One region of the Cytobacillus sp. FSL K6-0129 genome, then DNA from elsewhere that is predicted to be linked to it. Evidence: riboswitches for the same ligand, from Rfam matches in the RefSeq annotation. Region 1 holds a riboswitch; each other region holds the start of a gene.

Region 1 (10,105 bases):
TTTAGCGTTAGGTTCTCGATTGTAATAAAAATAGCGGACTAAAGTCCGCTATTTTATTATTTCATCTCCCTACTTGGTAGGAAAGAATGCATTGCTATCTAAAATTAACTTTTAAACAAAAAGTCTGCTAATGCCGCTTGATTCTTCGTTAGATCAGCTAATGTATATTGATCTAGTACTTCTAAATACGCTTTTAATGCTTTATTTAATACATGTCTTAGACCACAAACAGGTGAAATGACACAATGATTGTTATTAGTATCAAAGCATTCAACTAAATGAAAATCTTCTTCGGTTTTTCTGACCACTTCACCAATATTAATTTCTTTAGGTGACATCGCTAAACGAATGCCGCCATTTCTTCCTCTTATCGTCTCAACATATTGATTTTTCCCTAATTGATAGATGACTTTCATCAGATGATTCTTAGAGATTTGATATGTGTCTGCAATTTCTTTAATATTTGTAAGCTGGTCTTTTTCAATTGTTGCTAAATATATGAGAACTCTTAATGAATAATCCGTGTAGTTGGTAAGACGCATTATGAATCACACCTTTTTTCTATTAATAGTTCTATTATACATATTGCTTGTTATGGAACCAATTGTGACAACTTTTTAAAAGATGTATTTAAAATATTGCTTTAAATTTGGAAACGGTATATTTTAAAGATGTATTTAAAATATTGCTTTAAAATTGAAGGGTGGAGATATTAATGTTAAAACAAGAGACGATTAAAATCATCAAATCAACCATACCCGTATTAGAAATTCATGGAACCGCTATCACCACGCATTTTTATAAACGATTATTTGCTGAACATCCTGAACTACTTAACATTTTCAATCATGCTAATCAAGAGAAGGGAAGACAGCCTAAAGCACTCGCTAATGTATTATTTCAAGCAGCTAACCATATTGAACATTTAGAAAATTTAGCGCCGGCAGTTGCTACAATTGCTCATAAGCATCGAAGCTTAGGGGTTAAGAAGGAGCACTACCCAATCGTCGGGGAACATCTATTAGCAGCGATAAAAGAAGTTCTAGGTGATGCAGCAACAGAAGACATTATTACGGCATGGGCAGAGGCTTATGGAGTGATTGCCGCAATCTTTATTTCCACAGAAGAAGAGCTATATAATGCATCAGCATGGGCTGGATTTAAATCTTTTAAAGTAGTAAATAAGGTACCTGAAAGTGATCTTATCACTTCTTTTTATATTGAGCCAAATGATGGTATTACTTTACCAACCCACCAACCTGGCCAGTATGTAACGATTCGGGTAAATATAGCTGGCGAAAAATACGACCATAACCGTCAATATAGCTTATCAGGAAAACCATCAGAAAAGACGTATCGTATATCTGTTAAAAGAGAAGAACATGGTAAAGTCTCCAACTGGTTACATGACCATGTGCAAATAGGAGACAGTTTGGATGTTAGTGCACCAGCCGGTGAATTTGTATTATCATCCCAAGCAGAGACACCAGTGGTATTCATCAGTGGTGGTGTTGGAACCACACCATTATTGAGTATGCTTCATACATTAGAAGGGACAAAGCGAGAAGTAAGTTTCCTTCATAGTTGTAAGAACAAAAACTTACATGCGTTTGGAGATGAAGTGAGGCCGTTGATAGCAGGAATTGAAGATGGGCGTTTCCTAGTAAAATATAGTGATGACGAGGGCAGATTAGATAGTGAGGATTTAAAGCAACATATTAGTGAGGAAGCAGAGTACTATCTATGTGGTCCTATCAATTTTATGGAAAATATGAAGGAACAATTATTGATGTTAGGTGTGGAAAATTCGCATATTCATCTTGAACTGTTTGGTCCAGCCGTTCCTCTAAAAGAAAAGATCAATATGTAAAAGAAGAGCTTTTGAAATATTTCAGTAGAAAAGAGATGAAAACTCATCTCTTTTCTGTTTATTCAATTTTGCCTTTTCCCTTTCAACTTACACGATATAAATGAATAAATTAAAATCAATCCATTGTTAAGACCTTTCATCTCTTAGTAACCTTAATTGTATATTGTCGAGAAGTCCTTCATCAACAAATGAGTTCCTTTCGAAATGTATAAAAAGGCTAAAATGTTAAAGAATATATTTATCAATTATGAGAGGTGAATCATATGGAAACAAAGAGGATAAAACAAATACTTTCATCATCGAGTGATGTAGAAGTTCAATACAATGGAACTTCTGTATGGATAGATAAGTTACATGAAGATGATAAAACAGTTACTGTACATTTAAGAGGAATTCCTTTAGAAGAAAGAACAGAAGTAGATATTTCAGACCTTAATGAAGTGTAATTACAATTCAACATGTTAGAGTGTAGGTAGATACTGCTACCTACCTTTTTTATTTATAGTGGAGAAATGAACCATATTTAAAATTTCTTTCACTTTACATAGGGTACCGGGGTATAATATAATATGTGTAAGGGAGGCGATTCAATGGGATATGAAGAAGATCAGGTAAGAGAAGAAACAATGTGCCTAGAGCATGCAGATAGACGAAGTCATCATTCAGATAAAGTAAAAAAGAATTTAGTCACTCGATTGAATCGTATCGAAGGACAAATTCGAGGTATTAAAGGTCTAATTGAAAAAGATACGTATTGTGATGATGTGATTACACAAATATCCGCAACACAATCTGCCTTAAATAGTGTCGCTAAGATTTTACTTGAAGGTCATTTAAAAGGGTGTGTCATTGATCGGATAAATGAAGGTGACGAAGAAGTGTTAGATGAATTTCTTATTACAATTCAAAAATTAATGAAAAAATAGGAGGATTTTAAACATGGAAAACGTAATTTTACATGTAGAAGGAATGTCTTGTGGTCACTGTGTGAAAGCGGTAGAAAGTAGTGTTGGTGAACTTAAAGGAGTAGACACGGTTAAAGTAGATTTAGATAGAAAAGAAGTCAAAGTTGCTTTTGATGCTTCATCTGTAAAGCTTGATCAAATTAAAGAAACAATTGATGATCAAGGTTATGAAGTTAAATCTTAATCGTGCAGCTTTGCACGATTTATTTTAAATGTTTATATAGGGTAGTAGGGTATAGTATTTAAAGAAAGGTGTGGTAGGAGCATATGTCTAATCAAGACGATTCTCACCAAAAAATTCATTTGCCAATTACGGGAATGACTTGTGCTGCCTGTTCTGCGCGAATCGAAAAAGGGTTAAGTAAAATGGATGGTGTAAACGAAGCGAATGTGAATCTCACTTCAGAAATAGCAACCATTTCCTATAACCCTCAAATAGTAGGAGAACATGCATTTCAGCAGAAGATTAAAGATCTAGGCTACGAAGTTGTTTTAGAGAAAGCTGAGTTTGATATTTCAGGAATGACTTGTGCTGCTTGTTCTGCGCGAATCGAAAAAGTTTTAAATAAACAGTCCGGTATTGCGCAGGCAAACGTGAACTTAGCTTTAGAAACAGGTACTGTAGAATACAATCCTGAACAGGTTTCAGTTGAAGAAATTATTGCAAAGGTAGATAAGATTGGGTATAGCGCTTCGCTAAAAACAACAGCCAGTGCAAATGATGTGAGGGAACAGCATATTAAAAAGCAGCAAAAGAAATTTATCGCTGCTGCTATCCTTTCTCTACCATTACTTTGGACGATGGTTGGGCATTTTGAATTCACTTCATTCATTTTTCTACCAGATTTTTTAATGAACCCTTGGATACAGTTAATTTTGGCGACACCTGTACAATTTATTATCGGTTGGCAATTTTATACTGGTGCATATAAATCATTGAAATCTGGTAGCGCGAATATGGATGTACTTGTTGTATTAGGTACTTCTGCAGCTTACTTTTATAGTTTGTTTCTAACATTACAATCGATGAATGCAACACATGGTCATCATGTTGAGCTCTATTATGAAACGAGTGCGATTATTATTACCCTTATTTTGTTAGGGAAATTATTTGAAGCACGTGCAAAAGGAAGATCATCAGAAGCAATAAAAAAATTAATGAATTTAAAGGCTAAAAAAGCCGTTGTATTAAAAGAAGGGAAGGAAACCATTGTCCCTGTTGAGCAAGTAATGCAAGGCGATATGGTTATCATTAAGCCTGGTGACAGAATTCCTGTAGATGCAGTAATCATTGAAGGGCATTCAGCAGTTGACGAATCAATGTTAACAGGAGAAAGCGTGCCAGTTGATAAGAAAGCTGGTGATGAAGTAATAGGAGCAACTGTAAACAAAAATGGCCATTTAACAGTTGAAGCAACAAAGGTTGGAAAAGATTCAGCGCTTGCGCAAATTATTAAAGTAGTCGAGCAAGCACAAGGGTCAAAAGCACCTATTCAGCGGTTAGCCGATAAGATTTCGGGCATCTTTGTTCCCATTGTGGTAGCTATTGCCCTTGTTACCTTCTGTATATGGTTTCTTTTCTTGCAACCGGGTGATGTAGCTAGTGCGTTAGAAAAAATGATTGCTGTACTCGTCATTGCTTGTCCTTGTGCACTAGGATTAGCGACGCCTACTTCAATTATGGCAGGGTCTGGCCGTTCAGCCGAGATGGGTGTTTTATTTAAAGGTGGAGAGCATCTCGAGATGACACATGAAATTACAACTGTTGTGGTTGATAAAACAGGTACTGTTACAAATGGTCAGCCTGTATTAACCGATATCATAGTCGAGCCTGGAACAAATGAGGCCCATTTCCTTTCCATTGTTGCTGCGAGTGAGAAGTCATCTGAACACCCTCTTGCTGAAGCCATTGTGAAAGGGTTAGAGGAGAGAAATATAGAAAAAGTAAAAAGTGAATATTTCGAAGCGCTACCGGGTTATGGTATCTCTGCGAAAGTTACAGGAAAAGATGTACTGATTGGTACAGTTAGATTAATGGTAGAGAATGGGATAGACTCCTCTTGGTTCTCGAAACAAATGAAAGAATTAGAAGGTGAAGGAAAAACAGCTATGCTTGTGGCTATTAACGGTAGAGCAAAAGGCCTCCTTGCTGTAGCTGATACGATAAAAGATTCATCAAACGAAGCGATTCAAAGGCTACATGATATGGGGTTAGAAGTTATTATGATGACTGGAGATAACCAGTTAACCGCACAAGCCATTGCTAAAGAAGTAGGTATATCAAAAGTCATTGCAGAAGTCTTACCAGAAACGAAAGCAGAAGAAGTAAGAAAGCTACAAAGTCAAGGGAAAAAGGTAGCGATGGTAGGAGATGGTATTAACGATGCCCCAGCATTAGCAACTGCCGATATCGGCATGGCTATCGGTACAGGTACAGATATTGCCATGGAAGCAGGAGACATTACACTTATGCGTGGTGATCTAAATAGTATTGCTGATGCAATCATGATGAGTAAAAAAACCATTCGTAATATTAAACAGAATCTTTTTTGGGCGTTTGGCTATAATACAATCGGTATTCCTATTGCAGCTGCAGGTTTCTTAGCACCATGGTTAGCAGGTGCTGCGATGGCGTTTAGCTCTGTGTCCGTTGTATTAAATGCACTTCGTTTGCAACGTGTAAGATAAAAATAACAAGTTCCGTATGAATTTCTATAAAACATTCTATACAATAAACTGAATGAGAAAAACAAGCTAATTTAAATAGTTAGTTTGTTTTTCTATTTTTATAGAAGACATGAAGAAGATTGGTAAAAAAATTTTGTCCTTTAAGATAAATTATTTTCTTTTAATATGGAATATACCTTTAATTAATTTTTGCCCCACAACTTTAACACCATTGATTTATTTCAACAATTCTATGATTTTTTAATTTATTTACCAAAAAACTATTACTTTTCTGGTTTAAGCATACTCGTTTGAAGGTAAAAAAGTAGAGTTGGTCAGCTTGAACAATTTTTAATGGATTTCAAGACTTTTTTACACAAATAAGAAATGCTATTATTTATTATGGTCTTAAATTTACCGCTAAAAGAACGAAATGTATATTTTAGATTTAGATAAAAGAAATAAATTGTATTCTATGAAATGATGTGATATGATTACTCATACAATCTCAGATACAATATATAGTTATTTTTTTACTTCTTAACAACTACATATAGTAATTGGTTGAAGGAGTCCAAATGGACTTAAAATGGGAATCCGGATAAGCCGGAGCTGTACCCGCAACTGTAAGTGTGACGAAAAGAGGAAACCACTGTTCTTTTGAAAGAATGGGAAGGCTCTTAGTAGATTGATACACAAGCCAGGATACCTGCCTTCTTAATCAAAAGTTTCAATTCTTCGGGGCTTGAGAAGATGAAACGACAGTTGATGAAAAGAGTGTATTGTACACTTGTATTTATACTGTCGTTTGATCCGCTCAAGGTGTAACTGGGGCGGTTTTTTTTATGCCTAAATTTGATAGAAATAGTTTGAAGGAGGAAGGAATTTGAAAACAATGATTGATACGACAGTCAATTTTGAACAATTATATCAACAATTCAACAACTTACCAATTAGTGCGTTAGAAAAGCGTGCAGATCAATTAAATCACTTAGAGTTAGATAGTTTCTACGATCAGTTAATACTAGAATGTCTTTCTTACATAAATGTTAATGAACCTGATTGGACATATGTGGCTGCCCATTTATATTTAAAGAAGATTTATCAACAAGCAGCTGAGAACCGAGGGTACAGTGGTCAGGCTTATGGTGATTTTCATTCTTTAATTCAACAATTAAGTGATATTGATATTTATAGTCCTATTTTATTATCTAGTTATACAAAAGAAGAAATTGATGAATTAGGCAAAGAAATTGTCCCTGAAAGAGATCAGCTCTTTACTTATCTCGGGATCAAAATGCTTACGGATCGTTATGTAGCAAAAGATCGCCAAAAGAGGATTTTTGAATTGCCTCAAGAACGCTGGATGGTTATTGCAATGATTCTTATGCATCAAGAAGAAAAAAATCGGCTGCAATTAGTAAAAGAAGCTTACTGGGCAATGAGTAACTTATTTATGACCGTAGCTACACCAACTTTATCTAATGCAGGTAAGAATTGGGGACAACTATCTAGCTGCTTTATCGAAACAGTTGATGATAGTCTAGATTCAATTTATGACAGTAATACAGACATTGCTGCACTATCTAAAAATGGTGGTGGAATCGGCGTTTATTTAGGTAAGATTCGTAGTAGAGGTAGTATGATTAAAGGGTTCAAAGGCGCTTCATCTGGGGTGCTTCCATGGATGAAACAACTAAATAATACAGCTGTAAGTGTCGATCAACTTGGACAAAGACAAGGGGCAATTAGCGTTTATTTAGACGTTTGGCACAAGGATATCTTCTCTTTCCTTGATGCAAAGTTAAATAATGGTGATGAAAGATTACGTACACATGATTTATTTACCGGTGTATGTCTACCTGATTTATTCATGGAAAAAGTAGAAGAGCGTAGTAACTGGTATTTATTTGACCCACATGAGGTTCGACAAAAAATGGGCTTCTCACTAGAAGATTATTATGATGAAGAAGTTGGTGCAGGTACTTTTAGAATGAAATATCTAGAATGCGTCAATAATGAAGAGCTATCGAAGAAGGAAATTCCTGCTATCGATATTATGAAGTCTATCATGCGTAGTCAATTAGAAACTGGAACACCATTTATGTTCTATCGGGATGAAGTGAACCGTATGAATGCAAACGCACATGCAGGTATGATCTATTGTACAAATCTTTGTACTGAAATCGTTCAAAATCAAAGTGTAACAACAAGAGAAGAAGAGTATACAAAAGATGGTAAAATTGTCATCGAGAAAACACCTGGAGATTTCGTCGTATGTAACCTGTCTTCTATTAACCTTGCCAAAGCAGTGAATGAAGCAGTCATAGAACGATTGATTCCTATTCAAGTAAGAATGCTGGACAATGTAATTGATATTAATAAAATCCCTGTTATCCAAGGGCAGTTAACGAATAAAAAGTATCGCGCGATCGGCTTAGGTACTTTCGGCTGGCATCATTTATTAGCTACTAATAAGGTCGTTTGGGAAAGCCCTGAATCATTAGAATTTGCAGACCGACTTTACGAGAAAATTGCTTACTTAACAATTGAAAGTTCTATGAATCTAGCTGAGGAAAAGGGAGCCTACCCCGCATTCAATGGTTCAGATTGGCAAACAGGTGCCTATTTCGAAAAAAGAGATTACCTGAATGCTGATAGCGAACTTGATTGGCAAGGACTAATGGAAAAAGTGAGAGCAAAAGGAATTAGAAACGGCTATTTACAAGCGGTAGCACCAAATGCGTCAACTGCATTAATTGCAGGTAGTACACCGAGTATTGATCCAATCTTCAACAAGCAATACTCAGAGGAGAAAAAAGACTATCGTATTCCTGTAACTGCACCAGACCTAAACGCTCAAACTACGTGGTACTATAAATCTGCTTACCATATCGATCAAAAATGGAGCATTGCTCAAAATGCGAAACGTCAAAAGCATATTGACCAAGCAGTGTCATTTAATCTTTATATTAAAAATACGATTAAAGCAAAGGAATTATTAGATCTTCACGTATCGGCATGGAAAAACAGGCTGAAAACAACGTATTATTTACGTTCTACTTCCACAGATATTGAAGATTGTGAATCATGCTCTAGCTGATTTCACCGAGAGGAGAATGAAATAAATGAACACTTTAAATAAACGTCCCATTATGAATCATGAAGCACCAAACCGTTCAACAGGTATTATTAATGGAGAATGTTCGAACGTTTTAAACTGGGATGATGTAAGATTTTCCTGGGCTTACCCTAAATATAAAAAGATGTTATCTAATTTCTGGACACCATTTGAAATTAATATGTCTCAAGATATTAAGCAATTCCCTGAGTTATCTGAGGACGCACAAGAAGCCTTTTTAAAGATTATCGGTTTACTAGCGTTACTAGATAGCATTCAAACTGACTATGCTGGGAAGACAGCAGATTATTTAACAGATTCTAGTCTTTCAGCGTTAATGATTATTCTTGCACAACAAGAAGTTATTCATAATCACTCGTATTCTTATATTCTTTCTTCGATCGTTTCAAAAAGTAAGCAAGATGAGGTCTTCGATTATTGGCGTACAGAACCAACATTAAGAGAACGAAATGATTTTATTACAAATGGTTATAAAGATTTTGTAAAAGAACCGACGGCGGAAAATATGTTAAAATCAATCGTTTATGATGTAGTATTAGAAGGCTTATTCTTCTATTCCGGTTTCGCTTTCTTCTATTATTTAGCGAGAAATCAAAAAATGGTATCTACATCAACGATGATTAACTATATTAATCGTGATGAACAAATTCACGTTGATTTGTTTGTGAAAATCTTTAAAGAAATCTTAAACGAGCATCCTGAATTAAACACACCAGAATTGCAACAATTTGTAAAAGATACCTTTAGAAAAGCTGCAGATCTCGAAATTGAATGGGCACGTGAGGTAATCGGTGATAAAATGGATGGTATTCTTATTACTGACCTTGAAGCATACATCAAATTTTATGCCAATGTCCGCAGTAATCAATTAGGATTTGAACGACCGTTTGAAGGATTTCGTAAAAATCCACTCCGTTGGATTGTTGCTTATGAAGAGGTAGATCAAGGCAAATCTGATTTCTTCGAACAAAAATCAAGACAATATACAAAAGTGAATCAAGTCGATAATGGATTTGATGAATTATAAGTTTTATAATAAACCTTGCATATCATATGCAAGGTTTATTATTTCTTCTTAATAATTGAAGAAATGATAAGCTTTAAGAAGAAGAGGTGTTTCTTGTGAGAAAAATTTTAATTGTTGATGATGATCAACATGTTCGCTATTTAATGAAGGATAGTTTACAAAAAGAAGGCTATCAAACCACTGAGGCAAAAGATGGACAGGATGCGATGGCAATATTAGAAACGGAAGTAGTCGATCTTGTTATTGCGGATATAATGATGCCGAACATGGATGGCTATCAACTAACAAAAACGATTCGTAGGGATTTTGACCTCCCGATTATCCTGCTTACGGCAAAGGGACAATTAGATGATAAAGCAAAGGGATTTTCAGTCGGTACAGATGATTATGTGGTAAAGCCATTTGAGCCGAAAGAGTTATTATTCCGTGTCAAT
Region 2 (10,105 bases), 3.1 Mb from region 1:
CCATTGTTATCCCCGACGGCCCCAAGCCTGTGGCTATAGTGACATTATGATGTCCTTGCAGTTTACCTAATAACGGAAGGGTGTCGGGTCCCATTGGTCTAAAACCTACACGCATCTCGGAAATTGAACTATTTTCTAATGATGCTGCCATCTCCAGTCCTGCTTCAATTACTTCTTTCACTCCTCCAGCTGTCAATCGATAATCAAATCCTGCCCCCGTTTCTCTCGTTGCACCTACAACGATTCTTTGATCATCAAAGGCAAGCATATAGTAACTAGAATCCGGTATAACAACTGGCCAGTCTGAAGTAATATGTTCCTTTACACCGAAATGAATAATTTGCCCACGTTGTGGTTTAATAGCAATAGAACAATGAAGGGGTGAAAGAAACTCATTTGTCCATGCGCCAGTCGTTACAATGATTTGGTCACACGCATATAATTCTCCATTTACCTCTGCACCAACTACATGCCCATTCTTTAGAGTAAGACTTGCTTTGCCTTCTACAAATTGAGCCCCATGTAAGGAAGACGCTCTTTGCATCGCTTGACAAAGTAAATGTGCATCCACTCTAGCTCCCCCACTCACATAAAGTGCTTGATATTCTATATTCAATAGCGGGAATAAACCTCGTGCTTCCTCCCCTGATAAGCGCTTAATATCTCCTACCTCAGGCGTAGCCGCAGCTCGTTTGCTCATTGCCTCCGCTTGAAATTGTTTTATTACCTCATCCTCTTTGCTTATTGCCAGTGCACCAACCTGTTTATATCCTATATCCCATTCACCATCATTTTCTAATTCTTTAGTGAGCTCTCCATAATACAAAGCTCCCCTTCGAGCCAATGTATACCAATCTGGATGTTTATGATGAGTAATCCATGGACAAACAATTCCAGCTCCTGCAGCAGATGCCCTACCTTCATGGTTCGCATCAATTACAGTAACATCGATGCCGTTTCTACTTAAATGATAAGCAGCACTCGCTCCAACTATGCCTGATCCGATAATGATCACCTTAATTGTTAACATCTCCTTAATCAAACTGTGATATTTGCCGTTTTTTTATGAACGGCACCCTTTTTTTGAGAGGATTCACTATGTATACATATACTAATATAAAGGCTACTTCAGAGGTCCATTACAAATTTTATAGAAGGAGGAATGTCCATTGATATCTTTTAAAGTTCTACTTATCCTTCTCATCTTTTTATTTTCGATCTTGATAAGCTTACTTTTCAGAAAACTCACCTTTCAGTACTTTGATAGCATTGTCTTTCTTCTCATATCTATCGCCTCTTGCATTTCTATATTTTTCCTAAAAGGGAGTCATCAATATTTCTTCCTAATAGCCTGCATAAGCAGCTTTTTGCTTTCCTGTATATATTTTTTTCTCTCATTCTATGAATAAGAATTATATATTTTGTTTGATTGTTAAAAACATTTTTTCTATTACTGTTTCTGGTATAACCGTAACTGCATCACCAAAACTAATTTCAGCAAAATACTCGTTATCTTTCTTTTGAACTCTAGATGTGATACCCACACCGCATTCCTCATACACCAATTTCAACAATTGTTCTATATCCTCGATGTCTTTTTCAAAATAAAGATGGAACATATTTGATTGGGGTATTTTTGGTTTTGTATATAAACCATTTATTTGATTAAATCGCACAGCGAAGAATCGTGATATTTCATAATATCGCTTCATTTTATCTTTTCTTTTTTCATAATAATAGTCTGCTGGAATGATATAAGGGTAAAGACTAATGAGATCTCCGCCGAACCTTTTTTTCCAAATCTTTGCTTCTTCAATAAAAGACTCATCACCTGCTAAAATTGCTCCAGCTATCCCACCTACACCTTTATAAAAAGAAAGATATACACTGTCAAATAATGCACTTACTTCTTCTGCGCTCTTTTCATAATAAGGAAGCACTTCTAATAATCTCGCACCATCTAAATGTAGTTTAATATTATTCTCGCGGCAATGATTCGCCATTTGCAGAAGTTCTGAAAATGGGGGTACGGACCCGCCTATTTCTCTCTGTGGCAACTCTAATAACAATGCAGCGAACGACTCATCTAAGTGACTAATCTCTTCATAGCCTACAGGTCTACTTTCTTCACTGACGAATGTTACATCAAACTCGTGTAGCATCTTAGGACCATCTTGTTCATGAATTTCTAGGTGGCATAATGGATGATAGGCAATTTTTTTTGATTGTTTTTTATCACTCCAGATTCTCAGAGCAATTTGTTGCGCCATTGTTCCACTCGGAAAGAAGACTGCTTTTTCTTTTCCTAATAATGTTGCCATCTTTTTTTCAAATTCTGCAATGATTTGACCTTCCCCGTAAAAATCGCTAGTGACATCTTCTGGTACATGACGGAAGGCTTCTTTAAGCACTTCCACTTGTCGCACTCCATGACCGCTTAAAGTATAGAGTGATTTTTGATAAATATCTTGCAATAGTGTCAAAGGTAGCGACCTCCTTATTCTGAATTTTCACGAATTATTATAACATGCCTAGAGGTGATTGGTAGGCAGAAAACTTCGCGTTACGAAATGATTGTAGTTATTTTATCAAACTCTAAAAAATCTTAACTACTTTTATCCTCGATGGCAGACAACAATTTCCCCCTGACAGTGACCATATTGTTTTTTTATGTGGGCTTTTTGTATACCTTCAATATTCAACGGATACACATGCGCCAAAACTGGGGTTAGATTACCTTTTTCTACTAATTGTTTTATCTCTTCTAACCCCTTCTTAATTGAATATGTAGTAATATATCTTATTGACAAACATTCTTTATCAACGACTTGAAATTTCGGTTTTGTGAATTTTAGCACTTCTGCTTCTGGCTTCAACCACCTTAACGCACTTAAATATGGATAGCCTTGTCCAATTGTATCAATTAGTAGATCAAAGCGTTGTTGCTTATGAATAGGATCCAGACAATCCCCATCAATATGAATGACATCTTTCTGCTTTACATCTTCGGAAAGTATGCCTACCACTGTGCCCATTGCCCTTAATAATTGAATGAGCATCAAACCTACATTCGTTTGACTACCTAAGATTAGAACATGGCTTCCTTCCCTCACCCTCCCCTCAACTGTTGCTTGCCATGCCGCTATACTACTTTCTAATAGAGCAGCCGATTCAATGAATGTTAAATTATTAGGCATGAGACAAACATTAGATGATGGTACTAACGTTTCGTTGGCATATGTCCCATATGTAGAAATAGTTGTTAGAAAGAAAACTTTGTCACCAACTTTAAACTGGGAGACGTCTTTTCCAATTGCTTTAATGATTCCGGCTCCCGAACTTCCTAGAATGACCGGTAAGTTAAGATTGTCACTCAAACGTTGCCCCGACCTTAATTGCCAGTCACTCTCTAACACGCCACTCGCTTTTATTTGAATTAATATCTCGTCATTACCAACTGGTGGTGTTACTAATACAATTTCACGTAATTGGTGAATATCGCCATATTGAAGAATGCCAATTCCCTTCATAGAATGCCTCCGCTTATTATTACTGTTTATATTGTTCATTTTTACCAACTAGATATATTCTTAAAAATACATCTTGCACACATAATTTTATTGATGTATCACATTCTAATGATAATAATGTTTTTAGAGGAGGGTAAACTTGAGTGCAGCTAATTTCTTTCGTGTATTTAATGCCATCATCTTATGGGGAACGATGTTTTTTATTCCTGGTAAATCAATTAAAAGGTTTCTTCCTGTTACTTTATTTTGCTCTTGCATCCTTTTAATTGAAACATTATTTTCGTTTGTTTTTAAATGGTGGAGGGTAAAGGGCGGAAAGAAATACATGCTTTATGATTCAATTGCCTTTATATTGGGACCGTTATTCACAATTAATATTTGGGTGTTCCATTTAACATACGGGAAGTTTTTTCGATATGTCGGTCTTAATCTAATTATTGACCTTTTATTTGCCTATCCTTTCAATGCTTTCTTTCAAAAAATTGGTCATTATAAACTGTATAAATTCACATCATTTTCATTATTTATTTCTGCCTTCGCCTATGCATTAATTAATTATGGCTTTCAAGTATTATATGAACGATATCCGAAAGAATATATAAAAATGGATAAGGTGAGTAAAACAGAACCTACTGTTAAATGACCTTATCCTCTTTTATTCGGGAAAAAAAGCATTAGATAATTTTTGCTATTTTTTCAAGAGAAGTATTGATGGTAGATATTTGCTGTTGAAGAGAACACAATTGTTCATACGAATAAGTATTAAATAAGGCATTAATATAGGCCGCTCCCTCTTGTGTTAAACGAACACTAACAATTCGACGGTCATTATGTGCTCTACTTTTAGTTACAAAACCAAGTACCTTTAATTTATCACTCATATTCGTTGCAGCTGCTGGGGACATATAGAAATCTGTAGAGATATCCGTGATTTTCATTTCACCACGCTTTTTCAACTTCATCATAAGCCAAATAAGGTTATCATTGAGCGTTTCTTGTTTATGCAATAACACATTAATAAAGTATTTATTACTGGCCATTTCCCCAATTAGGTGCTGTATAATTATTTCATTCCTTGCGTTCATTTTTTCATTTCTCCTAATCTTTTATGAAGTAAAATAATTAAGGAAGGTTGACGCTCGGCTGTATAACCGAACGCCTATACAATTATTCTTCTGTCAATATAGTTTTTGCTAATGTATCATCTAATTCTTCAAAATCATCATAGCTGATTGTTTGATATAGTTCTTTTCTTGTTTGCATATTAGCAAGTGCATCTTTTTGTGACCCTGTTTCTTTAATGATATTAAAAACGTTTTCATATGCCTTCGCTGCCACTCTTAATGAAGTAACAGGGTAGATAACCATTTGAAAGCCCATTTGTGAAAATTCATCCGCTGAGTAGTAAGGTGTCTGACCAAATTCAGTCATATTTGCTAGTAAAGGAATTGAAATCGCTTGTGAAAATAGACTAAACTCTTCTTCCGTTTTTAATGCTTCTGGGAAAATAGCGTCCGCTCCAGCTTCTGCATATGCTTTCGCTCGTTCAATCGCTTCATCAAGTCCTTCCACCGCTCGTGCGTCTGTTCTTGCTATTATCATTAGATGAGGGGCAACTTCTTTAATTACTCTAATTTTTTGTATCATTTCTTCTGATGTTACAAGCTGTTTTCCATTTAAATGGCCACATTTTTTCGGTAACTTTTGATCCTCTATCTGCACAGCAGCCACTCCAGCTTCTTGCATTTCTACAGCTGTTCTTGCCGCATTTAATATCCCACCGAACCCTGTATCAATATCAACAAGTAATGGCAAATTAGTTGCTCGAATAATTTCTTTCGCCCTTTCTGCCATCTCAGTAGATGTAACCATACCTAAGTCTGGCAGTCCTTTACTTGCCGTATATGCAGCGCCTGATAAGTACAGAGCATGAAAGCCTGCTTGTTTTGCCATTAAGCCTGCCATTGCATCATGCGCCCCAGGTATTTGCAATATATTCTTATCTAGCATTTTTGAACGAAATTGCTCAGCTAAATCTTGTTGAGTCACAGGTTTATGAACAATCCATGCCATCTTGCATCCCCTCCTAGATTAAGAATAAATTCATAAATTCATTTACTGCCATCTCTTTTAACGTTTCTTGATCGGAAATAGCTCCAGCAATGCTTTTTTGTGCCTTGTTTGAAAAATGAGTTTTAATATTATACTCGAATTTCTGCAATACTTTTGGAATCGCTTCGTCACGGCGGAATCGATGACCTAATGGATATTCACATTCAATCTTCTCAGAAGAAGTTCCATCCTTATAATGGATTTGAACTGCATTAGCGATTGAGCGCTTGTTCGGATCTAAATAATCCTTCGAGTATTGCAGATCTTCCACTACCTCCATCTTCTCTCGTAAGGTGTCTACTCGGGGGTCGCTAGCTACATCATCCTCATAATCCTCAGCGCGAATATTTCCTTTTAATAAACCAATAGCTGTAATGTACTGAATACAGTGATCGCGGTCAGCTGGATTATGTAATGGACCTGTTTTATCGATAATCCTAATCGCTGATTCATGTGTGGTAATCGTAATTCGATCGATATCGTTTAAATCACCCACATCGCCATTTTGATGAAGTGAAACGGCACATTCCGCTGCAGTTTGCGCGTGAAATTCTGCCGGATAAGAAACTTTGAATAACACATTTTCCATTACATAAGCACTTAACTCTCTTTGTAGGGTAAGTTTTTGCCCTTTAAACAGAACGTCTTCAAATCCCCAGTTAGGTGCAGATAAGACACTGTTATAGCCCATTTCACCTTTCACAGCCATCATAGCTAACTGAACACCCCTACTTGTCGCATCTCCAGCAGCCCATGATTTTCTTGAACCCGTATTTGGCGCATGACGATATGTCCTTAATGCAGAATTATCCACCCATGCAAGTGATAATGCATGAATCACCTCTTCTTTTGTTGCACCAAGCATCTTTGCCGTAACAGCAGTTGTTGCCACTTTAACAAACAGTACATGATCTAAACCCACGCGATTTAAACTATTATCTAGCGCTAATATTCCTTGAATTTCATGAGCCTTGATCATCATTTCCAGGACTTCAATCATTTTAACTGGCTCTTTACCAACTGAAAGACGTTGCCTACTTAAATAATCTGCAACTGCCAAAATACCACCAAGGTTGTCAGAAGGATGCCCCCATTCAGCAGCTAACCATGTATCATTGTAATCCAGCCAGCGAATCATACAGCCAATATTAAATGCACCTCTAATGGGGTCTAATTCAAATGATGTACCAGGGACTCTTGTTCCATTAGGTACAACCGTTCCTGGCACAACAGGACCAAGTAGTTTTGTACATTCAGGATAATCAAGCGCTAATATTCCACAACCAATTGTATCGAGCAAGATATAATGTGCCGTGCGATAAGCCTCTTCACTTGTTATTTCATAATCCAATACATAATCAGCAATTTCCGTTAAAATAACATCGGTTTCAACCTTTTCATTCGTTTTCAGCATTTACTCGTACTCCTCCTCAATTTGGTAAAGTATGACGTGCACCTGAATAAATGACCCGCGGTCTAAATAAGCGGTTGTTTTCATGCTGTTCAATGACATGGGCACATAAACCAACCGTTCTTGCACTAAAGAAAATCGGTGTGTAAAGTGGGATAGGAATTCCTAACATGCCATAAACCGGTGCGGCATAATAATCTAAATTAGGGTATAGCCCTTTCTCAACTTCCATGATTCTTTCTCCTGCTTCACATTTTCGAAGCAACGAATCATCTCCATTTTGTATGGATAACTCCTGTAGAGCTTCCTTCATTATTAATGCTCTTGGGTCCATTTTTTTCATATAAACTCTATGACCAAAGCCCATAATCTTTTCTTTTTTAAATAGTTTTTTATAGAAGAGACCTTCCACGCCAGCGACACTTTCCGCTTCATTCAACATGTACATAACCGCTTCATTTGCACCGCCATGCAAGCTACCTTTTAAACTTGCAACTGCGCCCGTTAACGCTCCAAATAGATCGGATTGCGTGGAAGCAATTACTCTTGCTGCAAATGTTGAGTTTGGCATTTCATGTTCACTATATAAAAGTAATGATTGGTCAAATACTCTTTCTTCTAAATCGGAAGGTACTCTACCAGTTAACATATAGAAAAAGTTGGCACTATATGATAGGGATTTATCCGGTTCAATTCTCTCCAGACCTTGTAATATACGATAACTGTTAGCTACAATTGTCGGAACTCCGCCAAGTAGACGATAAGCTCTTTCTTTATTTGCTTGCTTCGACCTATCATCTAAGGTCGAATCATATCCAGCCAAGCTTGAGATGCCAGTGCGGAGCCCATCCATTGGATGTGTTCCTTTTGGTAAATGAGTAAAAACCTCCATTACGGCCGTTGGTATTTCATAATAGGACTTTAACGTATTAGCTAATGAATTTTTTTCCTCGTCTGTTGGTAATTGATCTTCTAGAAGTAAATGGATAATATCTAAATAGCTTTTCGTTTTTGAAAGTTGAATTAAGTCATAACCTTTTATGACAATCTCTCCATGAACAGTATCTAAAAATGAGATGCTGGTCTCAGAAGCTATGATTCCCTCTAACCCTGGTATATACTTCTCCTCCATGCTCACAATCATTTTCCTCCCATCCAATTACATCGTGCCTGACAATGCTGTAAGCCCTTTCAGCATTCTTTAAATATATTTGGATCTTCTCTTCTTCTACAGAGAGTGTTCGGATGTCTTCTTTATACTGATCTAATACTTTTCTTAAACTATAACTCTCAGCAGAATAGCTGTTCATCATGATCGTTGATTTCATTATGTTCACATAATAAGGAACGGTTCCAAACAAAGCTTTTTCCTCCGTTCTTGCTCACCTTTTTACCATATCAATCCATTAAAAAAACAACTTCTAGAAAGAAGTTGTTAAGTTCAAACGAATACTAAAATAAACATGCGACCTTGGCATGTATTCATTACCCGTACTTAACACCTCCTATATCCACGTAGGAATTGATGTTTACACTAAACAGGCAGGTCTCCTGGCTTATGGTCAACATGATACGAAACCTTCCCATCTCCATTTTTAGGAAACAGTGGTATCTTTCATATCACTCGCAAATACAGTTGCGGGACAGCGACGGAATCCAACCGTACTTCCCTTTTAAGTAAATAGACAAGCTAGCATTCTATTTACACCTATTTTTGAAAATATTCAATTGTTCTATTTAAATATATCAATATTTTAGAAAATTGACAATTATTTTCTTAATTGTACTACTTTTCACTTTTAACTAACACTTGTTATTATAACAATTTAAATGTCGCCTACAAACATCTCTTAAAAGAAATACAATTTTAACATAACATTTACCATTTTACAGAAAAAAATCTATCGCCCATAGACAGACAAGACGGCTTTTTGTTATAGTATATTAGTTACCATTGATAACTATTTTAAATGAGGTGAATATTATTATTGCTAGCCAAAGGTTCTTTCATCACTTTATGATGCTTTATCGCCCTTTTGAGAATAGACTAAACAGCTTATTAACGAAACATCAATTACAACGGGCACAGTGGACAATTCTTTATTATCTCTACCATTTTGGTCCAACAACTTTAGTAGAGATTGCTGCATATCAAGGTGTCGAAAAGCCAACAGTTACGAGGACCATAAATCAGCTTGAGGAATATGGATATGTAGAAAAAATCCCAAGCATGGATAAACGTGAAAAGAAAATGAAAATAACGAACGAAGGTGAACGCATATACAAAAAAATCCGCATTCCGATTGATCAGTTCGAAATGGAAATATTAGAGGGAATCACACCTGAGGAACAAGAAGAATGTATTCGTATTTTTGATAGTATTAAAAGCAATTTGTAAGGAGGAAGAAAAGAATATGAGTTCAACAAAAGAAAAATTATGGACCAAGGACTTTATCACCGTTTCTTCCGTAAACTTTTTTCTAACATTAGTGTTTTATTTATTAATGGTTACGATTGCGGTGTATGCCGTTGAAGCACATCATGCGACCGCCAGCCAAGCTGGCTTAGTTACTGGCATATTTATTATAGGAACATTGGTAGGAAGATTGTTTATCGGTAAATATATTGATCGTATTGGACGGAAGAAGACTTTAATCATTGGCTTACTATTATTTAGTTTATCAACAAGTCTTTATTTTATTGAAATTGATGTCAATTTCTTACTTATTACCCGCTTTATCCACGGTTTAACATTAGGGATGGCAAGTACAGCAAGTGGTACAATTGTCGCTTCAGTTATACCGCAAACAAGGAAAGGTGAAGGAATCGGCTATTTTAGTATGAGTAATACTTTAGCGACAGCAATAGGACCTTTTATCGGTATGTTAATGAGTCAATACACAACTTTTCATACGATTTTCATTTTTTGTTTGATTCTTGGTATTATTGGCCTACTTATCGGGTTAACTGTGAATGTGAAAGAGTTAACTGAAGATCAAAAAGCTCAATTTCAATCATCTGGTTTTCAATTATCTAGCTTTATTGAACCAAA
Region 3 (10,105 bases), 400 kb from region 1:
ATTATTATTACTATGTGATAAATTGATTCAAAAAACATCTCTTCAAATGGACTTTAGTAACAAGGAGGAAAAAAATGAAGATCATTAAATGGATGCTTATCACTGCTTCTCTATTTTTCTTTCCTGTGATGAATATACATGCAGAATCACAACCTGTTAAAGATGGAATGAGTAAAGGGAAAGTAGCAAACAAAAATGAAGTGATTTATGCTAACTTGCTAGCAGACGGTAACCTAACCGAATTATATGTTGTCAATTCTTTTGAAATGATAGAACCTGGTGTGATTGAGGATTTTGGAAATTACGAAAAAGTTAAAAATCTAACTGACACATCAAAAATTAGCAAAGAAAATAATCAGATCACATTACAAGCAAGAGAAGAAAATTATTATTATCAAGGAAACTTACCAAATAACTCTGAGTTACCTTGGCGTTTTACAATTAATTATTACCTTAATAATAAAAAGATTAATCCAGAAAATTTAGCTGGTAAATCTGGCGATATAAAAATGGAAATTGCTGTAGAAGCGAATGAAGGTAAGCGTTCTTCATTCTCTGAAAATTATATGCTGCAAATTAGCGTACCGCTGAACACTGAAAAATTTAAGGATATAAAAGCTGAGAATGCCACTGTTGCACAATCCGGCAAAGATAAGCAGCTCACTTTTACCGTTATGCCTGAGCAGGAAGAAGTATTTACGATTGAGGCAGAAACAAATCATTTTGAAACAGAAGGTGTGCAAATATCTGCTTTACCTGCTTCACTTGCCATTGATAGCCCAGATACTGAAGAATTGACGAGTGAATTTCACTCATTAACTGAGGCAATTGGTGACATTCATCATGGTGTCGGAGACTTAGAAATAGGAATGAATGAACTTTCATCAGGCTTACGGTCATTAGAGGGTGGGTCTGCACAATATAAAAAAGGACTAAATGAATTAAGTCAGTCTGGTGACCGATTAACTGAAGGATCAGCACAAATAAATAATACTTTATCATTGATTAAAGATGAGATTAAACAAGCCAGTGGCGTGAGTGGTATTGGGGAACTCGAGAATGTAACAATCGATCTGCCTGAGGTGGCGGATAATCTAGAACAAGCAGCTAATGATGTAGACCAAGTAGTTGTTAATTACAATGAGGTAAAAACACAAATCAACCGTGCTCTGGAGCAGATACCAGATAACCAAATTTCAGATAAAGAGATAAATAAATTATATGAAAGTAATGCGGATAAAGAGGTAATTGATCAATTGGTAGAAACCTATAGAGGGACAAAAGTTGCTCAAGAAGTTCTACTACTAGCCAAAGATAACCTTACAGACATGGTTGAACCTCTATCAACCTTTAGTCAATCAATGAGAGAAGCAGCAGGTAACCTCCGTGCAATATCATCTAATATAGATGAATCTATTCTTCAAATTGACATTGATGAAGGTTTAAAACAATTGACATCTGGTGTTGAAGAAATGGTATCTAACTATAATCAATTCCACCAAGGGTTACTTGCTTATACAGGCGGTGTTTCTGAATTAAGTACATCATATAATGACATCCATGAAGGAATTAGCGGTTCTCTATCTGGAGCTGAGCAACTAACCAAAGGAGCTGGCTCGCTTCATAATGGAACTGGACAATTACATGATGCAACTAAAGACATTCCTGATGAGGTGACAAAAGAAGTGGATGAAATGATATCGCAATATGATAAATCTGATTATGAGCCAATTTCTTTTGTATCAGATAAAAATAATGAAAAGTTGGAACTAGTCCAATTTGTCATCCAAACAGATAAGATTAAAATAAAAGATAACAAAGAAGATGTAAAAGAAACAAAAGATAAAGTAGGATTCTTCGAGAAACTTCTTAACTTATTTAAGTAAACTTGAAAAACACGCCACTGCAATCTAGGAGGCGTGTTTCTCTTTTTGGTGGTAAATTTATATAAACCTTTCATGTTACATCAAACGATCGGTCAAAATGAAGAATTAGGCTTTCTTCTACTCGGGTTGTAGGAGTGGATTTAATCAATGACTCTAGCTTATATTGTGGTTGGAAGAAAAATGATAAAGAGCCTAACTTTTTCATCATTTTAAGCTGAGAATACATATTCTAAAAAATAAATTGTAAATTTTCCGAAAAATTGATATATTGTTAGTGTGAAAACTAAATAAGCTAAATAAACAGGTGCTTGTTCATCAAGCTTAAAAGGGAAACCGGTTAGACTCCGGTGCTGTCCCGCAACTGTATATGCGAGCGGATTGTACATAACCACTTATTCATTATTGAATGGGGAAGGAGCAAATCCGCCACGACCATAAGCCAGGAGACCTGCCTGTTTTAGCCAACATCATTACCTACGCGGATAGGGGGTGTTAAGTGCGGATAGAAGAACATGTATATAACACTACACATGTTTATTTGTTTGTCCACTCGTTACTTAACAACTTCTTTTAATAGGAGTTGTTTTTTGTTTGAAGGAGGTTTGCTTCTTAGTACTGATTTGAGCAAGCGCTCAATCAAAGGAGATAGAAAGATGTAAAGGGAGTGCACGATGGCGAAGCTAAAAAAAACGCTAGAAGAAAAGGGAGATATTTTTTCTCCTGAAGATTTTCTTGAAGAGGAACAACTCATTGCACAAACGGCAGAATTATTTATTAAGAATGAAGTGTTGCCCCAAATAGATTCATTAGAAAAAAAGAACTATGAAGTGGCTAAGAATCTGTTTAAAAAATCAGGGGAACTTGGTCTACTTGCTATTGATGTACCTGAAGATTATGGCGGGTTTGCACTTGGTAAAAAATTATCCGGGCTTATTGCTGAAAAGATAGGATACGGTGGGGCTTTTAGTGTTTCCTATAATATTCATGTAGGTGTTGGTACATTACCGTATGTTTATTTTGGTTCAGAAGCACAAAAACAAAAGTATTTACCACAACTCATCTCCGGGGATTGGATTGGTGCTTATGCCTTAACGGAAGCAGGAGCTGGATCAGACGCACTTTCACCTAAAACAAGAGCTATTTACAACAGCAAGAGTGATAGTTGGATAATAAATGGGGAAAAACAATGGATTACCAATGCTCACATAGCAAATGTGTTTGTTGTGTTTTGCCAAACAAATGACGGGATGACTGCTTTTATTGTTGAAAAAGACACAGCAGGCGTATCTATTGGTGTAGAAGAAGAAAAGATGGGTATTCATGGATCATCAACAGCTACACTTATACTGGAAGATGTCGTTGTGCCATCCGCTAATATACTAGGAGAAAAAGGAAAAGGTCATCAAGTTGCCATGAATATATTAAATCTTGCTAGATTGAAGCTAGCTTTCTCGAATATTGGCACAGCTAAACAAGCCTTCAACTTTTCTCTAAACTATGCGAAAGAGAGGCAACAATTTAATAGAACGCTGGTTGAATTTACTTTGATACAAGAAAAATTAGCTGATATGGTGACATCTATTTATGCAAGTGAAAGTGCCGCTTATCGCACAGCAGATATGATTGATCAAGCTCCAACGGATGAAGGAATCACCTCTTTAAAAGCATTCGCAATGGAATGTGCCATAAACAAAGTGCGATGCTCTGAAATGCTTGGGCATGTAACAGATGAGGCCGTTCAAATTCACGGTGGATACGGTTATATGAGAGATTACGATGTTGAGCGACTATATAGGGATGCTCGAATCAGTCGTATCTTTGAAGGAACAAACGAAATCAATCGCTTAACCATAGCAAAAAACTTACTTCACAAACACTCATCTAAAGATATCACAATCAATACCCCTACACCATTACACCAAGATAGAAACAGCCAATTTATTGAGTTAGGAAAAGAACTGTTATCGCTGTCTTTGGAAGCGGTTTCAAATGCAAAGATTGATATAAATAGAGAACAGCAGTATGCACGTCTTTTAGCTAATATCATCACAGAACTATACACAATGGAATCGACTTATATGCGGACATCAAAACTGCAACATCGAAAACAAAATCAAAAGTGGAAAGATTTAGCGACTGATATTATATGCGAACAATGCTTTCAATATTTGAAACAACAAACGATTAGCCTGATTTCAGCAGCGATACTTGATGAAAAAGAACGATTCGTTGCATTCACAAACATTGAAAATTACCAAATCCCACTCTACAGCAATCTGTTATTGAAAAAAAGGCAATTAGCACAAATACTTATTGATCAACCAAAATTACTGAAATGAAGGGAGCTTAAATGATGGGTGAGAAAATCGGTTTTATTGGATTAGGGAATATGGGTTTACCGATGGCGCAAAGCTTATTATCAGAAGGCAATGAAGTGTACGGCGTCGACCTCAACAAAGATGCTGAAGCGGCATTGCTAAGGTCGGGAGGTGTGATTGGATTATCTATCAATAATATCATAAAGCAAGTAAATTTTATTTTCACAAGCTTACCTTCAATGAAAGCGGTGGAAGAAATCTATTTAGGTGAGGAAGGATTGATTACAAAAGGACGTGAAGGCATTGTCCTGATTGATACAAGTACGGTTGCTCCTAGCTTGAATCAAAAATTAGCAGAAGAAGCAAAAAAGAAGAGCATTCATTTTCTTGCTGCTCCTGTCAGTGGCGGTGTAATCGGTGCTGAAAATCGTACTTTAACCATTATGGTCGGTGGTCCTAAAAAAGCTTTCGAGCAATCCCAACCATTGTTAAATATTCTTGGAGAGAATATTTTTCATGTGAATGAACGAATTGAAAGCGGAACTGCAGTCAAATTAATCAATAACTTACTTATCGGTTTTTATACTGCTGGTGTAAGCGAAGCCTTAAATCTGGCAGAAAAAAGCAACATTAATTTAGCACAATTATTTGAGATGTTGAATGTGAGCTACGGCCAAAGTCGGATATATGAAAGAAACTATAAAAGTTTTATCGCGAACGAAGATTATCGTCCCGGTTTTACCTTGCAGCTATTAAATAAAGATCTTGGTTTCGCGCTTGATTTAGCCAAGGAACACGAATTGCAATTGCCAGTTAGTGAATTACTATTAAATATATACAAAAATGCTGAAAACGAGGGTTATGGTAGCCAAGATATGGCTGTTCTTTATGAAAAAGTGAAAAATGATCAAACAAAAAATGCGAAAGAAACGGGGATGAAGGAATGATTAAAACAGAAATTCCAACAATGAAAAACCATATTAATGGTGAATGGGTTGATTCAAGCAGTAAGGAAGTGGAAGCCGTACCGAACCCGGCGAATGGGACAATTATTGCTTACGTCCCCCTTTCTGGTAAAGAAGATGTTGATTTAGCTGTCAAAGCTGCTGCTGCGGTCTATCCTAAGTGGGCTGAAGTACCCGTCCCAAATAGAGCGCGTCTGCTTTACCAATACCTTCATTTGTTAAAAGAGGAAAAAGAAAACCTCGCTCAAATTATTACAGAGGAAAATGGAAAAACATTAAAGGATGCGCGTGGTGAGGTACAAAGAGGAATTGAAGTCGTTGAACTCGCAACCTCCACTCCTAATTTAATGATGGGAGATGCACTTCCTAGTATTGCCGAAGGGATAGATGGCTCAATTTGGCGCTATCCGCTTGGTGTTGTTGCTGGGATTTCCCCTTTTAACTTTCCAATGATGGTTCCTTTATGGATGTTTCCTCTGGCAATCGCCTGTGGGAATACATTTATACTGAAAGCTTCTGAAAGAACGCCGATCTTGGCTGGTAGACTCGTAGAGTTATTCTATGAGGCAGGTTTTCCTAAAGGGGTACTAAACCTTGTACATGGAGGAAAAGACGTGGTTAATCGCTTATTAGATCATCCAGAAATTCGTGCCATTTCATTTGTTGGGTCAGAGCCGGTCGCCAAACATGTTTATCAAACTGGCACCGCTCACGGAAAGAGAGTACAAGCATTAGCTGGTGCGAAAAATCACGCAGTTGTAACATCTAGTTGTCATCTAGAAAAAACGGTTCAAGGTGTTATTGGCGCAGCGTTTGGAAGTAGTGGGGAACGATGTATGGCTTGTTCTGTGGTAGCCGTTGTAGAAGATATAGCAGATGATTTTATGAACCTACTTGTAGCAGAAACGAAAAAACTTACTGTCGGGGATGGCCGGTTTGAAGAGCATTTTGTTGGACCACTCATTCGTGACACTCATAAATCCCGTGTGTTACAATATATCGCCTCAGGGGTATCTGAAGGGGCCCATTTAATCGTAGATGGTAGGGATACAGAGACGACAGAAGATGGTTATTATGTAGGTGCGACAATATTTGACAATGTAACATCCGATATGAAAATTTGGCAAGATGAGATTTTTGCACCGGTCTTAAGTGTCGTTAGAGTAAAAACATTTGAAGATGGTATCGCCTTAACGAACCAATCAAAATTTGCCAACGGAGCTGTTATTTATACATCTAGTGGTAAAGAAGCACAAATTTTCAGGGAGAAGATTGATGCAGGCATGATTGGTGTAAATGTGAATGTACCTGCTCCTATGGCCTTTTTCTCTTTTGCTGGTAACAAATCATCATTTTATGGGGATTTAGGAACTAACGGAAAAGATGGTGTTCAATTTTATACAAGAAAGAAAGTCGTAACTGAACGTTGGTTTTAAAAAAATGGAAGGAGAGATTGTATGACAGATGAAGTACTCTTCACAGTAAATGATAAAGGGTTAGGTGTGATTACACTCAACCGTCCTAAAGCGCTAAACTCACTTTCTTTAGCAATGGTTCAACCACTTAAAGAAAAATTACTGCGATGGAAAAACAATAATCACATACAGATAATTCTGATCAAAGGAGCAGGAGAAAAAGGCTTGTGTGCAGGTGGAGATATAAAAGCTTTATACGATGCCCGCTTGAATGAAAAAAATAAAAGTCTGGCAATGCAATTTTTTAAAGAGGAGTATGAATTAGATCAATTAATTTATGACTATCCAAAGCCCATTATCGCTTATCTTGATGGTATTGTAATGGGAGGGGGAGTTGGACTGACTTATGGGGCAAACTATCGTATCGTAACTGAACGGACGAAGTGGGCCATGCCTGAAATGAATATTGGCTTCTTTCCTGATGTCGGTGCAGCCTATTTCCTTAACAAAGCTCCAGGCTATATTGGCCGTTATTTAGCGTTGACGGCAGAGACGATACATGCATCTGATGTTCTCTACATAGGAGGAGCTGATTATTTCATCAAGAGTGAACAATTTAACTCCCTCTTAGAAAATCTAGAGAATATGAATTGGTTAGATGTAAATCTCGATTATAACTTGAATGATTTCCTCAATCAGTACGCCAACAACGAAAGCGGAGAAAGTAAGTTATCACAATTACAAGAAGAAATTGATTTGCACTTTTCTTTTCAAACATTAGAAGAGATTCTACACTCTCTTCGTGAACACCCTAGTGATTTCGCTACAACGACAAGTGATATCTTATTATCTAAATCACCTTCATCACTTAAAGTCACACTTAAGCAACTGATTGACGGTGAAGAACAATCTCTCACAACTTGCTTAGAAACAGACTTCATACTTGCTAGAAATTTTTTAAGCCATAGTGACTTTTATGAAGGTGTACGGTCTGTGGTCATTGACAAAGACCGCAATCCCCAATATGACTTTGCACAATTATCCGATTTTACATCTCAACATGTTGAGGGATTCTTTCAAAAAAAGTAAGCTAACTCTTAACGAAAATCAAACGAAACAGCAAGGGCATGAGCTTATTACCATATCAAATAGAAGAGAAAGCAATTTTTTTCTATAATATTGATATTTTTTGAGAAAGAAATTATACTTATATAAGTAATATATGGCTAATAGGTAAAGAGATTGCCTATTACTATATAATAATAGGTGAATGGTGAGATGGATAACGAGTAGCTTCTGCTGCTTTGCTATTAGCCCGCCATAAAATAGTTTATGAAAACAAACTATTTTATGGCGGGCTTATTTTATGCATAGAGAAATAGGTTTAACAAATGGGCACATGAGGACCATAAGATTACATTTTCACTATACACTTACCTTGGAAAAACTGTGACTTTATTATTGGAGGACGCTTTTAATGAATATCGAACATCAATTCAATATGATTATAAGAGAAATTCGAAAAAAACATGTAGGCAATGGACCAAGAGAAATGACTACAAAATTTACAGGCTGTTGGGCGATTACGGAAATGAAAGGGAACTTAACAAATGTCGAGAAGTTCATGATTGAATCAACGAAAGGCTACCAAGTAGTCCATGAAGCTCGAACAACCCTTATCAAACAATTATATAGCGATAAAGAAAAGGTTGAAAAACTTGAAGTACTCGTTGGTGCTCAATTAATCAATATTTTTACTGATATTGATTTGGAAAAAGATATTGCGATGACGATTTATGTTTTTGATAAACCTTTGCAAGTATAACTCTCAACTCTTTAAGATGATTAAAATTGGAAAAATAGGTGATTAAAATCGATATAAAAGAAATGTTAAATCAAGTTCCTGTTGTGAATGAAGAAGAAGGACGGTTATTATTAACTAACTTAAATACGCAAATGATTAAACTATTTCAGGAAAAGGAAATCGCAATCTATTATTCACTATTAGAGGATGTTTTGAAGATTGCAAAACATTTAAATTTAGATACGGTAATTAAATATTTCGGAATCACCCCCGTGGTGAAGGCAAATGAAAGCATGCAGTTCCAAGAGATCTTTCGTTGTCTTCACACAAAGGAAAGGAATAATAATTGGTTCTTGGATTTCTTTTCTTTATATTTAGGTGTTTCTGTTATTTATGGCTTTAAACCTGAAGAAATTAAAAGAGCTGATTCCTAATAAAGAGAAAACATTTCAATCCCTTTTGTTGAAATGTTTTTTTATGCAGTGATAAATGAATAAAATATTCTGTTAATTGAAAGCATTTTACTTGTATTTGTTATCATTCTTTGTAAAATGAAAGCAAGGAGTGATAAAGATGGTAGAAAAAATTGCAGGGCATAGTTTATTGGAAAAGGTGTCATTTGGAAATGGGCAATTAAAAAGCAGGGTAGTAATGGCACCAATGACAAGAGGGTTCTCACCAAATGGTGTACCAGATGAAAAGGTAGCACAATATTATCGCAGGAGAGCAGAAAATGGTGTAGGCCTTATTATTACTGAAGGCACAGCGATTGATCATCCATCAGCAGTTGCTGGTGAAACAATTCCCCTTTTTTATGGCGAGGATGCACTAAAAGGTTGGGCAAATGTAGTAGCTCAAGTACATGAAGCCGGCGGGAAGATTATTCCACAATTATGGCATGTTGGTGCAGCAAGAAAAGCCGGGAGTCTACCTAACATCGATTCACCGCCTGTCAGTCCTTCAGGCATCACGTTAAAAGGAAAGAAAATTGATCAGATCAAGGTACTTACAGAAGAAGATATACATGACCTAGTTGATGCGTATGCAAAGGCTGCTAAATCTGCCAAAGAGATTGGATTTGATGGCATCGAATTACACGGAGCTCACGGTTATCTAATTGATCAATTTTTCTGGGAACTGACTAATAAACGGACAGATCAGTATGGTGGAGACCTACAGGAACGCTCTACATTTGCAGCAGAGGTCGTTAAGGCATGCAGACAAAGTGTTGGGCCCGATTTTCCAATTGTTTTCCGCTATTCTCAATGGAAGGGTACAGATTACAAAGCCAAGTTAGCGAATAATAGTAAGGAGCTTGAGACCATATTATTACCTTTAGTTGAAGCGGGTGTCGATATTTTTCATTGTTCAACAAGACGCATATGGGAACCAGAATTTGTAGATGAACACCCTACATATAACTTAGCTGCTTGGACAAAGAAAATCACACAAAAACCAACAATTGCAGTTGGATCCATTGGCATTAATCGCGCATATTTGAGTAGTGAAGATAATGCACAAATCACCATTGAAAAAAATCTTAAAATTGTCGATGAAAAAATAAATGCTGGTGAATATGATTACGTGGCAATCGGTCGTGCCCTACTTGCAGATCCAGAATGGGTAACCAAGTTAAAAGATGGGGCACTTGATCAGGTGAAGATTTATACAAAAGAAGCAGAAAGCACCCTCTATTAATAATAAACTATTTTAAAAA

The links. A riboswitch is a leader RNA that binds a small molecule or an ion and turns the genes downstream of it on or off. The one in region 1 is predicted to bind cobalamin.
Region 2: it holds a riboswitch for cobalamin, as region 1 does, so the genes downstream of both, MHI57_RS21005 (hypothetical protein) here and MHI57_RS05000 (ribonucleoside-diphosphate reductase subunit alpha) in region 1, are expected to answer to the same signal.
Region 3: it holds a riboswitch for cobalamin, as region 1 does, so the genes downstream of both, MHI57_RS03220 (acyl-CoA dehydrogenase family protein) here and MHI57_RS05000 (ribonucleoside-diphosphate reductase subunit alpha) in region 1, are expected to answer to the same signal.

What each region holds. Positions count from the first base shown of each region.
Region 1 is NZ_JBBOXM010000001.1:1,046,998-1,057,102, reverse strand. It holds gene MHI57_RS05030 (Rrf2 family transcriptional regulator) at 105-542, opposite strand; gene hmpA (NO-inducible flavohemoprotein) at 716-1,870, shown strand; gene MHI57_RS05020 (H-type small acid-soluble spore protein) at 2,134-2,316, shown strand; gene MHI57_RS05015 (metal-sensitive transcriptional regulator) at 2,461-2,796, shown strand; gene copZ (copper chaperone CopZ) at 2,810-3,019, shown strand; gene MHI57_RS05005 (heavy metal translocating P-type ATPase) at 3,103-5,523, shown strand; cobalamin riboswitch at 6,056-6,233, shown strand; gene MHI57_RS05000 (ribonucleoside-diphosphate reductase subunit alpha) at 6,398-8,605, shown strand; gene MHI57_RS04995 (ribonucleotide-diphosphate reductase subunit beta) at 8,631-9,671, shown strand; gene MHI57_RS04990 (response regulator transcription factor) at 9,767-10,105, shown strand, end outside.
Region 2 is NZ_JBBOXM010000001.1:4,122,193-4,132,297, reverse strand. It holds gene MHI57_RS21045 (NAD(P)/FAD-dependent oxidoreductase) at 1-1,030, opposite strand, end outside; gene MHI57_RS21040 (threonine aldolase family protein) at 1,413-2,483, opposite strand; gene MHI57_RS21035 (NADP-dependent oxidoreductase) at 2,616-3,530, opposite strand; gene MHI57_RS21030 (hypothetical protein) at 3,670-4,173, shown strand; gene MHI57_RS21025 (MarR family transcriptional regulator) at 4,205-4,615, opposite strand; gene prpB (methylisocitrate lyase) at 4,698-5,603, opposite strand; gene MHI57_RS21015 (bifunctional 2-methylcitrate dehydratase/aconitate hydratase) at 5,617-7,056, opposite strand; gene mmgD (citrate synthase) at 7,073-8,194, opposite strand; gene MHI57_RS21005 (hypothetical protein) at 8,139-8,414, opposite strand; cobalamin riboswitch at 8,578-8,780, opposite strand; gene MHI57_RS21000 (MarR family winged helix-turn-helix transcriptional regulator) at 9,008-9,451, shown strand; gene MHI57_RS20995 (MFS transporter) at 9,468-10,105, shown strand, end outside.
Region 3 is NZ_JBBOXM010000001.1:651,049-661,153, reverse strand. It holds gene MHI57_RS03230 (efflux RND transporter permease subunit) at 1-88, shown strand, start outside; gene MHI57_RS03225 (YhgE/Pip domain-containing protein) at 75-1,886, shown strand; cobalamin riboswitch at 2,172-2,356, shown strand; gene MHI57_RS03220 (acyl-CoA dehydrogenase family protein) at 2,558-4,225, shown strand; gene MHI57_RS03215 (NAD(P)-dependent oxidoreductase) at 4,240-5,151, shown strand; gene MHI57_RS03210 (CoA-acylating methylmalonate-semialdehyde dehydrogenase) at 5,148-6,605, shown strand; gene MHI57_RS03205 (enoyl-CoA hydratase/isomerase family protein) at 6,627-7,673, shown strand; gene MHI57_RS03200 (DUF2294 domain-containing protein) at 8,062-8,409, shown strand; gene MHI57_RS03195 (hypothetical protein) at 8,448-8,822, shown strand; gene MHI57_RS03190 (NADH:flavin oxidoreductase) at 8,962-10,086, shown strand.